One region of the Methylobacterium sp. CM6247 genome, then DNA from elsewhere that is predicted to be linked to it. Evidence: predicted binding sites of a transcription regulator. Region 1 holds the regulator's gene; the other holds the start of a gene.
The links. Region 1 encodes PhoB, which activates phosphate uptake and scavenging genes when phosphate is short. Its sites were predicted from a motif close to TGTCATNNANCTGTCAT; they were not measured.
Positions count from the first base shown of each region.

Region 2: ppk2 (polyphosphate kinase 2) is a predicted target of PhoB. The motif match lies at 647-663, and genes of this name have one in related genera.

Region 1 is NZ_JBTXKX010000003.1:2,042,429-2,046,828, forward strand. Features, by position in the region: gene pstB (phosphate ABC transporter ATP-binding protein PstB) at 1-780, shown strand, start outside; gene phoU (phosphate signaling complex protein PhoU) at 867-1,592, shown strand; gene phoB (phosphate regulon transcriptional regulator PhoB) at 1,681-2,382, shown strand; gene ACYQOP_RS10435 (winged helix-turn-helix transcriptional regulator) at 2,855-3,307, opposite strand; gene ACYQOP_RS10440 (MFS transporter) at 3,413-4,400, shown strand, end outside.
Region 2 is NZ_JBTXKX010000003.1:775,999-780,398, forward strand. Features, by position in the region: gene ACYQOP_RS04440 (complex I NDUFA9 subunit family protein) at 1-7, shown strand, start outside; gene ACYQOP_RS04445 (hypothetical protein) at 449-586, shown strand; gene ppk2 (polyphosphate kinase 2) at 706-1,632, shown strand; gene ACYQOP_RS04455 (enoyl-CoA hydratase/isomerase family protein) at 1,755-2,549, shown strand; gene ACYQOP_RS04460 (carbohydrate porin) at 2,719-4,227, shown strand; gene ACYQOP_RS04465 (MarR family winged helix-turn-helix transcriptional regulator) at 4,319-4,400, opposite strand, start outside.

The DNA of each region.
Region 1 (4,400 bases):
GGTCGCCACCAGGCCGACGACCAGGCCCCCATCCGTATCGCCGTGAAGGACCTGAACTTCTATTACGGCTCGTTCCACGGCCTGAAGTCGGTCAACCTCAACTTCCACGACCGCCAGGTCACCGCCCTGATCGGCCCGTCGGGCTGCGGGAAGTCGACCCTGCTGCGGACCTTCAACCGCATCTACAGCCTCTATCCGGAGCAGCGCGCCGAGGGTGAGATCCTCCTCGACGGGCAGAACGTGCTCGATTCGAAGGTCGATCTGAACGAGCTGCGCTCGCGCATCGGCATGGTGTTCCAGAAGCCGACGCCCTTCCCGATGTCGATCTACGACAACGTCGCCTTCGGCCTGCGTCTCTACGAGAAGCTGCCCAAGGCCGATCTCGACGTGCGCGTCGAAGAGAGCCTGCGCAAGGCCGCCCTCTGGGACGAGGTGAAGGACAAGCTCAAGCAATCCGGCATGGGTCTCTCCGGCGGTCAGCAGCAGCGTCTCTGCATCGCCCGCACCGTCGCCCAGCGTCCCGAGGTGATCCTGTTCGACGAGCCGACCTCGGCCCTCGACCCGATCTCCACGGGCCGCATCGAGGAGCTGATCGAGCAGCTGCGCTCGGAATTCACGATCGTCATCGTGACCCACAACATGCAGCAGGCCGCGCGCATCTCGCAGTTCACGGCGTTCATGTATCTTGGCGAACTGGTCGAATTCGGCCCGACGACACGGATCTTCATGAACCCCGAGAAGCGCCAGACCCAGGACTACATCACCGGCCGCTTCGGCTGAGCCCGCCGGGGCCGCGTTCCGCGGCACCGGTCCCGATCCTATGCGATGCGGGCTGCCAGGGGCGGCCTCGGTCGAGGAGTGCGAGCATGCCCAACCACATCGTCAGTTCCTACGACACGGAACTGGAAAACCTGCGCCGCTCGATTTCCGAGATGGGCGGGATCGCCGAGAAGATGATGACAGATTCCGGCAATGCCCTGGTGCGCCGGGACGTGCCCCTGGCGCAGGCTGTCATCGCCGCCGACAAGCGTCTGGACGCGATCCAGCACGAGGTCGAGGAGCGGGCGATCCTTCTCATCGCCAAGCGCCAGCCGCTGTCCATCGACCTGCGCGAGACGGTATCGGCGATCCGCGTCTCGAACGATCTTGAGCGGATCGGCGACTTGTCCAAGAACGTCGCCAAGCGTGTGGTCGCCATCGCCGATCAGATCCAGCCGCAGAAGATCGTCATCGGCGTCCAGCATATGGGCGATCTGGTGCAGGAGCAGCTGAAGGACGTCCTCGACGCCTATGGCAGCCAGGACGTGAAGGCCGCCCTCGACGTCTGGGAGCGCGACGATTCCATCGACGCCCTCTACAACTCGCTCTTCCGCGAGCTGCTGACCTACATGATGGAAGATCCGCGCAACATCTCGTTCTGCACGCATCTCCTGTTCTGCGCCAAGAACATCGAGCGGATCGGCGATCACACCACCAACATCGCCGAGACGATCCATTATCTCGTCACCGGCACGAACGAGCTCGCCGAGCGGGACCGCCCGAAGAACGACGCGTCGAACTACGCCACCGTGTCGATGCCCGCCAGCGCCTGATCGCTGCCCCTGCCGGCCGCTCCAGCACACGCTCGGCGCGGCCGTCGCGTCCATCCGGGACGGTCGCCATCACCCCGAAAACATCCGCATGAACACGCGCATCCTGATCGTCGAGGACGAGGAGGCCCTCACTCTCCTCCTCCGCTACAACTTGGAAGCGGAGGGCTTCGTCGTCGATTCCGCCGCGCGGGGCGACGAGGCCGATCTGCGCCTTCAGGAGCAGGTTCCCGATCTCGTCCTGCTCGATTGGATGATGCCCGGCCTGTCCGGCATCGAGCTGTGCCGCCGCATCCGCGCCCGGCGGGAGACCGAGCGGCTGCCGGTGATCATGCTGACGGCGCGGGGCGAGGAGGGCGACCGCATCCGCGGCCTCGGCACCGGCGCCGACGATTACATCGTCAAGCCGTTCTCGGTGCCCGAGCTGCTCGCGCGGGTGCGTGCGCTCCTGCGCCGGGCCAAGCCGACCCATGTGTCTGACCTGCTGGTGGCCGGCAATATCGAACTCGACCGGGTCAGCCACCGCATCCGCCGGCAGGGCCGCGAGATCCATCTCGGGCCCACCGAGTTCAAGCTCCTCGAATTCCTGATGCAGAGCCCCGGCCGCGTGTTCTCGCGCGAGCAGCTGCTCGACGGGGTCTGGGGCCACGACGTCTATATCGACGAGCGCACGGTGGACGTCCATGTGGGCCGCCTGCGCAAGGCGATCAACCGTCCGCGCCAGAGCGACCCGATCCGCACCGTGCGCGGCTCCGGCTATTCCTTCGACGAGATGTTCTCCACGGACGAGTGAGGCCACGGCCGGCTTCGCGCCGCTCCGTCCGGAACGAGCGTCCCCATCGTGACGATGGCGGGTCGCCTTGCCCGCGGGCGATCCTCGCGAACCGATGCCATTCCGGCCGCCACGAGATATCGCGTTCGATCTCGGACGTCTGTCCGTTCCGGCATGTGCTCGCCCCCGGAGGGGGCAGGCATTCACCCATCTGGCTGGCAGCATGAGCCCTTCTTCCCTTCCAGGGGAGGGGGAACGATCGCGCCTGTCGAATCCTCCTGGATAGAGGGAGCTGCCATCGGGCAGATGTCTGAATCCGTCAGCCCTGGGGGAGGAGATCCGACGTTTGGTGCCCGCTGCCGGGTCTACTTTCGGCCCAACGTCGACGGACCCTGCGGCCGCCGCCATCCGCTGAGAGCGGACATTGATCATGGGCGGAAAGGACCGCTCCACTATGCGGTTTATCCGCTTTCGATGTCGCTACGTCACCTTGTCAGGTGACGTCGGGCTTCAGCACCCGCGTGTCATACCAACCGAGACGACGGTCATCGGCGGATCGCAAGGTGAGTTGAGCGACCGGAGCCCCGACTTCACGATCGACCAAGCGAGACCGGCGATCGGTCGGCCCATAGAGATGAGCCTCCCCCCATTGTCGAAGCGCGACGATGACGAGGAACAGGCCGCGCCCCTTCTCGGTCAGGACGTATTCCCGGTAGGCGGTCCCGTCCGAGGCGGGCGCCGTCTCCAGAATTCCCCGTTCGGTCAGGTCGCGAAGGCGGGTCGCCAGCATACCTTTGGCGATGCCGAGACCATTCTGGAACTCACTGAAGCGCCGAACACCGTCGAAAGCATCGCGGATGATGAGGAGCGACCACCAGTCGCCAATGACATCGAGCGCGCGCGCAACCGGGCAGCCGGCGTTCCAGAGGCTGACGCGCTTTGCCACGAAGGTACGCTCCCGTTCCAAGCTGGTCTCAATTTAGAACTGGAATGGACCGGCCACAAGTGGTCTCAAGATGAAACCAGATTGGATGTCATCGACAGGACCGCCATGCCGCACGGAAAAGATGAGCGAACCTCTACCGAGCCGGAGGGGGCCTTGCCCAGGACGACGATCCTGATTTTCGCCGTCGCCGCCGGCTTGGGCGTCGCCAACATCTACTACGCCCAGCCCCTGCTCGATGCGATGGCGCAGGAGTTCGGCATCTCGCCTGCCGCGATCGGGCTCGTGGTGACCCTGACCCAGGTCGGCTACGGGCTGGGCTTGATCTTCATCGTGCCGCTCGGCGATCTCATCGACCGCCGTCGCCTCATCCTCGGCCAGGGGCTTCTGTCGGTGCTCGCGCTGGCGGCGGTGGCCACGGCCAAGTCCGGAGCGATTCTGTTCGCCGGCATGGCGGCGGTTGGGCTGCTCGCCGTCGTGGTTCAGGTCCTGGTCGCATTCGCCGCGACGCTCGCGACACCGACCGAACGAGGTCGGGTGGTCGGTACAGTCACGAGCGGCATCGTGATCGGCATCCTGGCGGCGCGCTTCGCGGCCGGGATACTGGCCGATATCGGTGGCTGGCGAGCGGTCTACCTGGTCTCCGCGATCCTGTCGCTCGCCCTCGTCGGCCTGCTCGTGCGCGTCTTGCCACAACATCGGATCCCGGCCGGAACCGGCAGCTACGTCGCTGCACTTCGCTCGGTCCCCATCCTGTTCCTCAGCGAGCCGGTCTTGCTGGTTCGCGGTGTTCTCGCGCTTCTGATCTTTGCGTCGTTCAGCACATTCTGGACCGCGCTGGTGCTGCCGCTCAGTGCGCCGCCCTTCTCCTATTCCCATACCTGGATCGGCCTGTTCGGCCTCGTAGGCCTGGCGGGAGCGATGGCCGCAACGGGGGCCGGGCGGCTCGCGGACCGGGGCCACGGTCAATGGACGACAGGAACAACTCTCGTGCTTCTGCTCGTATCGTGGGCGCCGATTGCGCTGCTGCCGGTATCGATTCCGGCCCTGATCTTTGGCGTCGTCCTGCTCGATCTCGCCGTGCAGGCCGTTCATG
Region 2 (4,400 bases), 1.3 Mb from region 1:
GGGATAGTTCACCGTCTGGAGTGGCGGCGCAGAACGGATGAAATCCGAAACCGGACGAATGTTTGAAACAGAGAGGTTGTGTGTAGCCGCGAAGTTTCGTCGTAGCCCGGAGAAAAGCGTCACCTGCATTGGCGTGCAGGGCTGCGCGGCTAGGATGGCACCCAGAAGCTGGCCGGGCACAAACGCGTGGCGTTGATCGATGCCGAAGGGCATGTCCTGGCTTCAGCGAACGTGCAGGATCGCGTTGCGCTGGCTGCCCTTGATGACGGCAAAAAGAGATGGTCCAGCCTGCACTCTGCCAAATTCGACGGTGCCTCATGGTCGAGCGCTGCCAGGATTGGTGCTTGATCCAGGGCACGCGCCACCCCGCCATCGAGAAGCCGCCGGATCAGAGCTGCCCTCATCTTGAGCTTGTCGAAGGATGTCGTGCTGGAACAGCGCCGAGACGTTGAATGAATCTTCGGTGGGCTTCGCCATTGGGGCGGCCCGCACCGCCAACGTGCCGAACGCCCTGGATGTCGCAACCAGACGGCTCGCTTGCGTCGCCGTCCTCCCGGCCAAAAATGCCCTCGACAATCCCGCATGAGAAGGCAGGCCAATACAGGCTCTAGGGAGCTCGTTGCCGTCGCCGAGGAGGTCTCCTTACTGTCATGCAGTTGTGATCCAAGGGCCTGGATCATTCCCATTCATCAGGAAGGCAATGTTATGGACGGCACGCGCGCCGGGACTCGTCCTTTCGATATCGAGGCTATTCGTCGAGAGATGGCCGACGACTTCGATGAAGAATTGGAGATGGAACTAGAAGACGAGCGCCTTGAGCGACTGGTTAGCGAAATCGATGCAAGCCCGCGTCCGCCCAGCATGGACCGGCGAGTCTATTTCCGTGAGCTGTTTCGGCTCCAACACGAGCTGGTTCGTCTGCAGGATTGGGTCCAGGCCCAGAAGCTCCGCGTGGTCGTGATCTTCGAAGGGCGGGATTCGGCTGGTAAGGGCGGGGCCATCAAGCGCATCACCCAGCGTCTCAATCCGCGCGTCTGTCGCGTTGCCGCGCTTCCGGCTCCCAGCGAGCGCGAGCGCACGCAATGGTATTTCCAGCGCTACGTCGCGCATCTGCCGGCGGGCGGCGAGATCGTGCTGTTCGACCGCTCCTGGTACAATCGCGCCGGCGTCGAGCGCGTGATGGGGTTCTGCACCCCGGACCAGTACGAAGAGTTCTTCCAGTCCGCGCCGGAATTCGAGCGCATGCTGGTGCGGTCCGGCATCATCGTGCTGAAATACTGGTTCTCAATCACCGATCAGGAGCAGGAACTGCGCTTCAACATGCGCATCCACGATCCCCTGAAACAGTGGAAGCTCTCACCGATGGACGTCGAATCCCGTCGCCGTTGGGAGGATTATACCAAGGCGAAGGAAGTGATGCTCGCCCGCACGCACATTCCCGAGGCGCCGTGGTGGGTGGTCGAGGCCGTGGACAAGAAGAAGGCCCGCCTCAACTGCATCAGCCATCTCCTCACGCAGATCCCCTATGGTGACGTGGAGCACCCGCCGGTGCATCTGCCCGAGCGCATGCGCCACGAGGATTACGCCCGCCAGCCAGTTCCGCAGGATATGTTCGTCCCGGCGCTGTTCTGATCGGAGCCGAGGGCATCGAAGGCCGCCTGTCCGGTCTCCCTGCGGTTGCCCAAAGCGGCACGGATGGGCAAGACCTGTGTCGAAGAGGCCGATGAACGGCCGGTCCGGCATGGGAACCCCGCATGAGCGCCACCGACGAGATCCTGTTCGAAACCGACGATGCCGGCATCGCCCGCATCGTCCTCAACCGGCCACAGGCACGAAACGCCCTGACCTTCGCGATGTATCAGGGCCTCATCGACCTGTGCGGGCGGATCGAGTCAGACGAACGGATCAAGGTTCTCGTCATTACCGGCGCCGGTGAGAAGGCCTTCGCCGCCGGCACCGATATCGCCCAGTTCCGGGACTTCTCCAGCCCGGAGGACGCCCTTGGATACGAGCGCTTCATGGACAAGGTCCTCGGCACGCTCGAGCGTCTGCGCGTGCCGGTCATCGCCGCTGTCGCTGGCGCTTGTACCGGCGGCGGTGCCGCCATCGCGGCTTCCTGCGACCTACGCATCGCCACACGCGATGCCCGGTTCGGCTTTCCCATTGCGCGGACGCTCGGCAATTGCCTGTCCATGTCGAACCTTCAGCGCCTGTCCGGCCTCATCGGTCCCGCACGGGTGAAGGACATGATCTTCACCGCTCGGTTGTTCGGCGCGGAGGAGGCGCTTTCGGCCGGTCTCGTCGGCGAAGTCGTGGAAGATGCCGCCGCTCTCGCCGCCAGGGCGACGGAACTCGCGACGCAGCTTGCCGGCCATGCACCGCTGACCCTGCGCGCCACGAAGGAAGGTCTGCGCCGCCTCGCCGCCGAGGAGGAGGCATCGGAACGGCCCGACGACGATCTCATCCTCATGTGCTACACAAGCGCCGATTTCCGCGAGGGCATGGAGGCGTTCCTGGCCAAGCGCCCGCCGAACTGGACCGGCAAGTAAGGCGCTCCTCACAGAGCACTGCTCTGAAGCGGATGTGGGAAGCGCGACACACCGGGATAGGGAATTCCTGCGGCCACATCGCTCCCTCGTATCGGTTACAGCTCTGTCACGCTCTGCATGATAGAGCGCGAGCGGGGGTCGGTCGCCCTGGGACACGCTTTTCCGAGGAATGATGCTCCGCTCGTTTCCTCTTGCGACCGTCGCAGCCCTGATGTCCGGCCTTGCCGTGTCTGGCGCCCACGCCCAGACCGCTGCCGAGATTGCGGCACGGCAGGCGCGTCTGGCGCTGGAGGGGCTCGATATCGGCTCACCGCGCGGTGCCGGCGGCGATCCGCAGACGTCGGTGGCGCAGTCGGTGACCTCGGCCAAGCCTTCGGCCAACCTCAACACCTCGATACAGGACCAGCTCGGCCCGTATGGCGCCCCCTATGGCCTGCGTTCCTTTCTGAAGACCAAAGGCATCGAGTACAGCCTCACCTATATCGGTGAGAGCTTCGGCAACGCGACGGGCGGTGTACGGCGCGGTGCGATCGTCGAAGGGCGCCTGGATATCCAGTTCGATGCCGACCTCGAGAAGCTGGCAGGTTGGCAAGGGGCGACCTTCCACACCAATCTCTACCTCATCCACGGCACCGGCCTGTCGCGCTACTACGTCAACAATTTCATCACCGTGAGCGCCATCGAGGCACTGCCCTCTTCGCGGCTGTACGAAATCTGGCTGGAACAGAAGCTGTTCGACGGACAGTTCGGATTGAAGGTCGGTCAGATCGCGGCCGATCCCGAATTCGCAGTGACTCAGACCGGCACGCTGTTCATCAATTCCACCTTCGGCTGGCCCAACATCATGGCGGAGGTGCTGCCGAGCGGCGGTCCGATCTACCCGCTGGCGGTGCCGGCGATCCGGGCGAAATACGTCCCGAACCAGAATTTCTCGCTGCAGGTCGGCGTCTTCGACGGCGATCCGGCAGGGCCTTACCCCAGCGATCTCGATCCTCAGCGCCGCAACCGCACCGGCACGAATTTCCGCACCAGCGATCCCGCCCTCGTCATCGCGGAAGCTGCCTATGCGTACAACATCGCGCAGGGTGATGAGGGCGATCCCGGCACGGTGACGCTGGGGGGCTGGCATCATTTTGGCCGGTTCGACAGCCAGCGTTTCGACGAGGCCGGGCGCTCACTGGCCGATCCGTCCACCACCGGCATCGCCCGGCGCTTTCGCGGCGATAGCGGCCTCTACGGCATCATCGACCAGACCATCTACCGCGAGCCCGATGACCCCAATGACGGTGCCAGTGTGTTCCTGCGCCTGTCCGGTTCGCCCTCCGACCGCAACATCGTGGATTTCTACGCCGATATGGGCATTGCCTATAAGGGCCTCTTCAAGGGACGGTCCGACGACACGATCGGCGTCGCCTTCGCCCTGGCCCGCATCTCGGACATTGCCCGTGGGTTCGACACCGATGTGATCCGCTTCGGCGGCGCGAGTGGACCCCGTCGGAGCAGCGAGGCCGTGATCGAGGCGACCTATCAGGCCGTCCTCGGACCCGGCGTCACGGTTCAGCCGGACATCCAGTATATCTTTCGCCCGGGCGGCGGCGTGCCCAATCCGCGCGATCCCGATGGCGCCCGGATCAAGAATGCCGCGGTGTTCGGCGTGCGGGCGACGGTGCGTTACTGAGGAGCACCGGCTTCTCGCACCTCGCGAATGTTTCGAGCAAAGTGGCAAGATCTCCGGGCGCGATAGGCCCCGAGTGCCCTGCCGGGCCGGGTCACATCGTCAGCGCGGCCACGGCGGCACGGTAAATGGTCTGATCGATCGCGCCGAGATGTTCGGCGCAAGCGGCTTGCGCC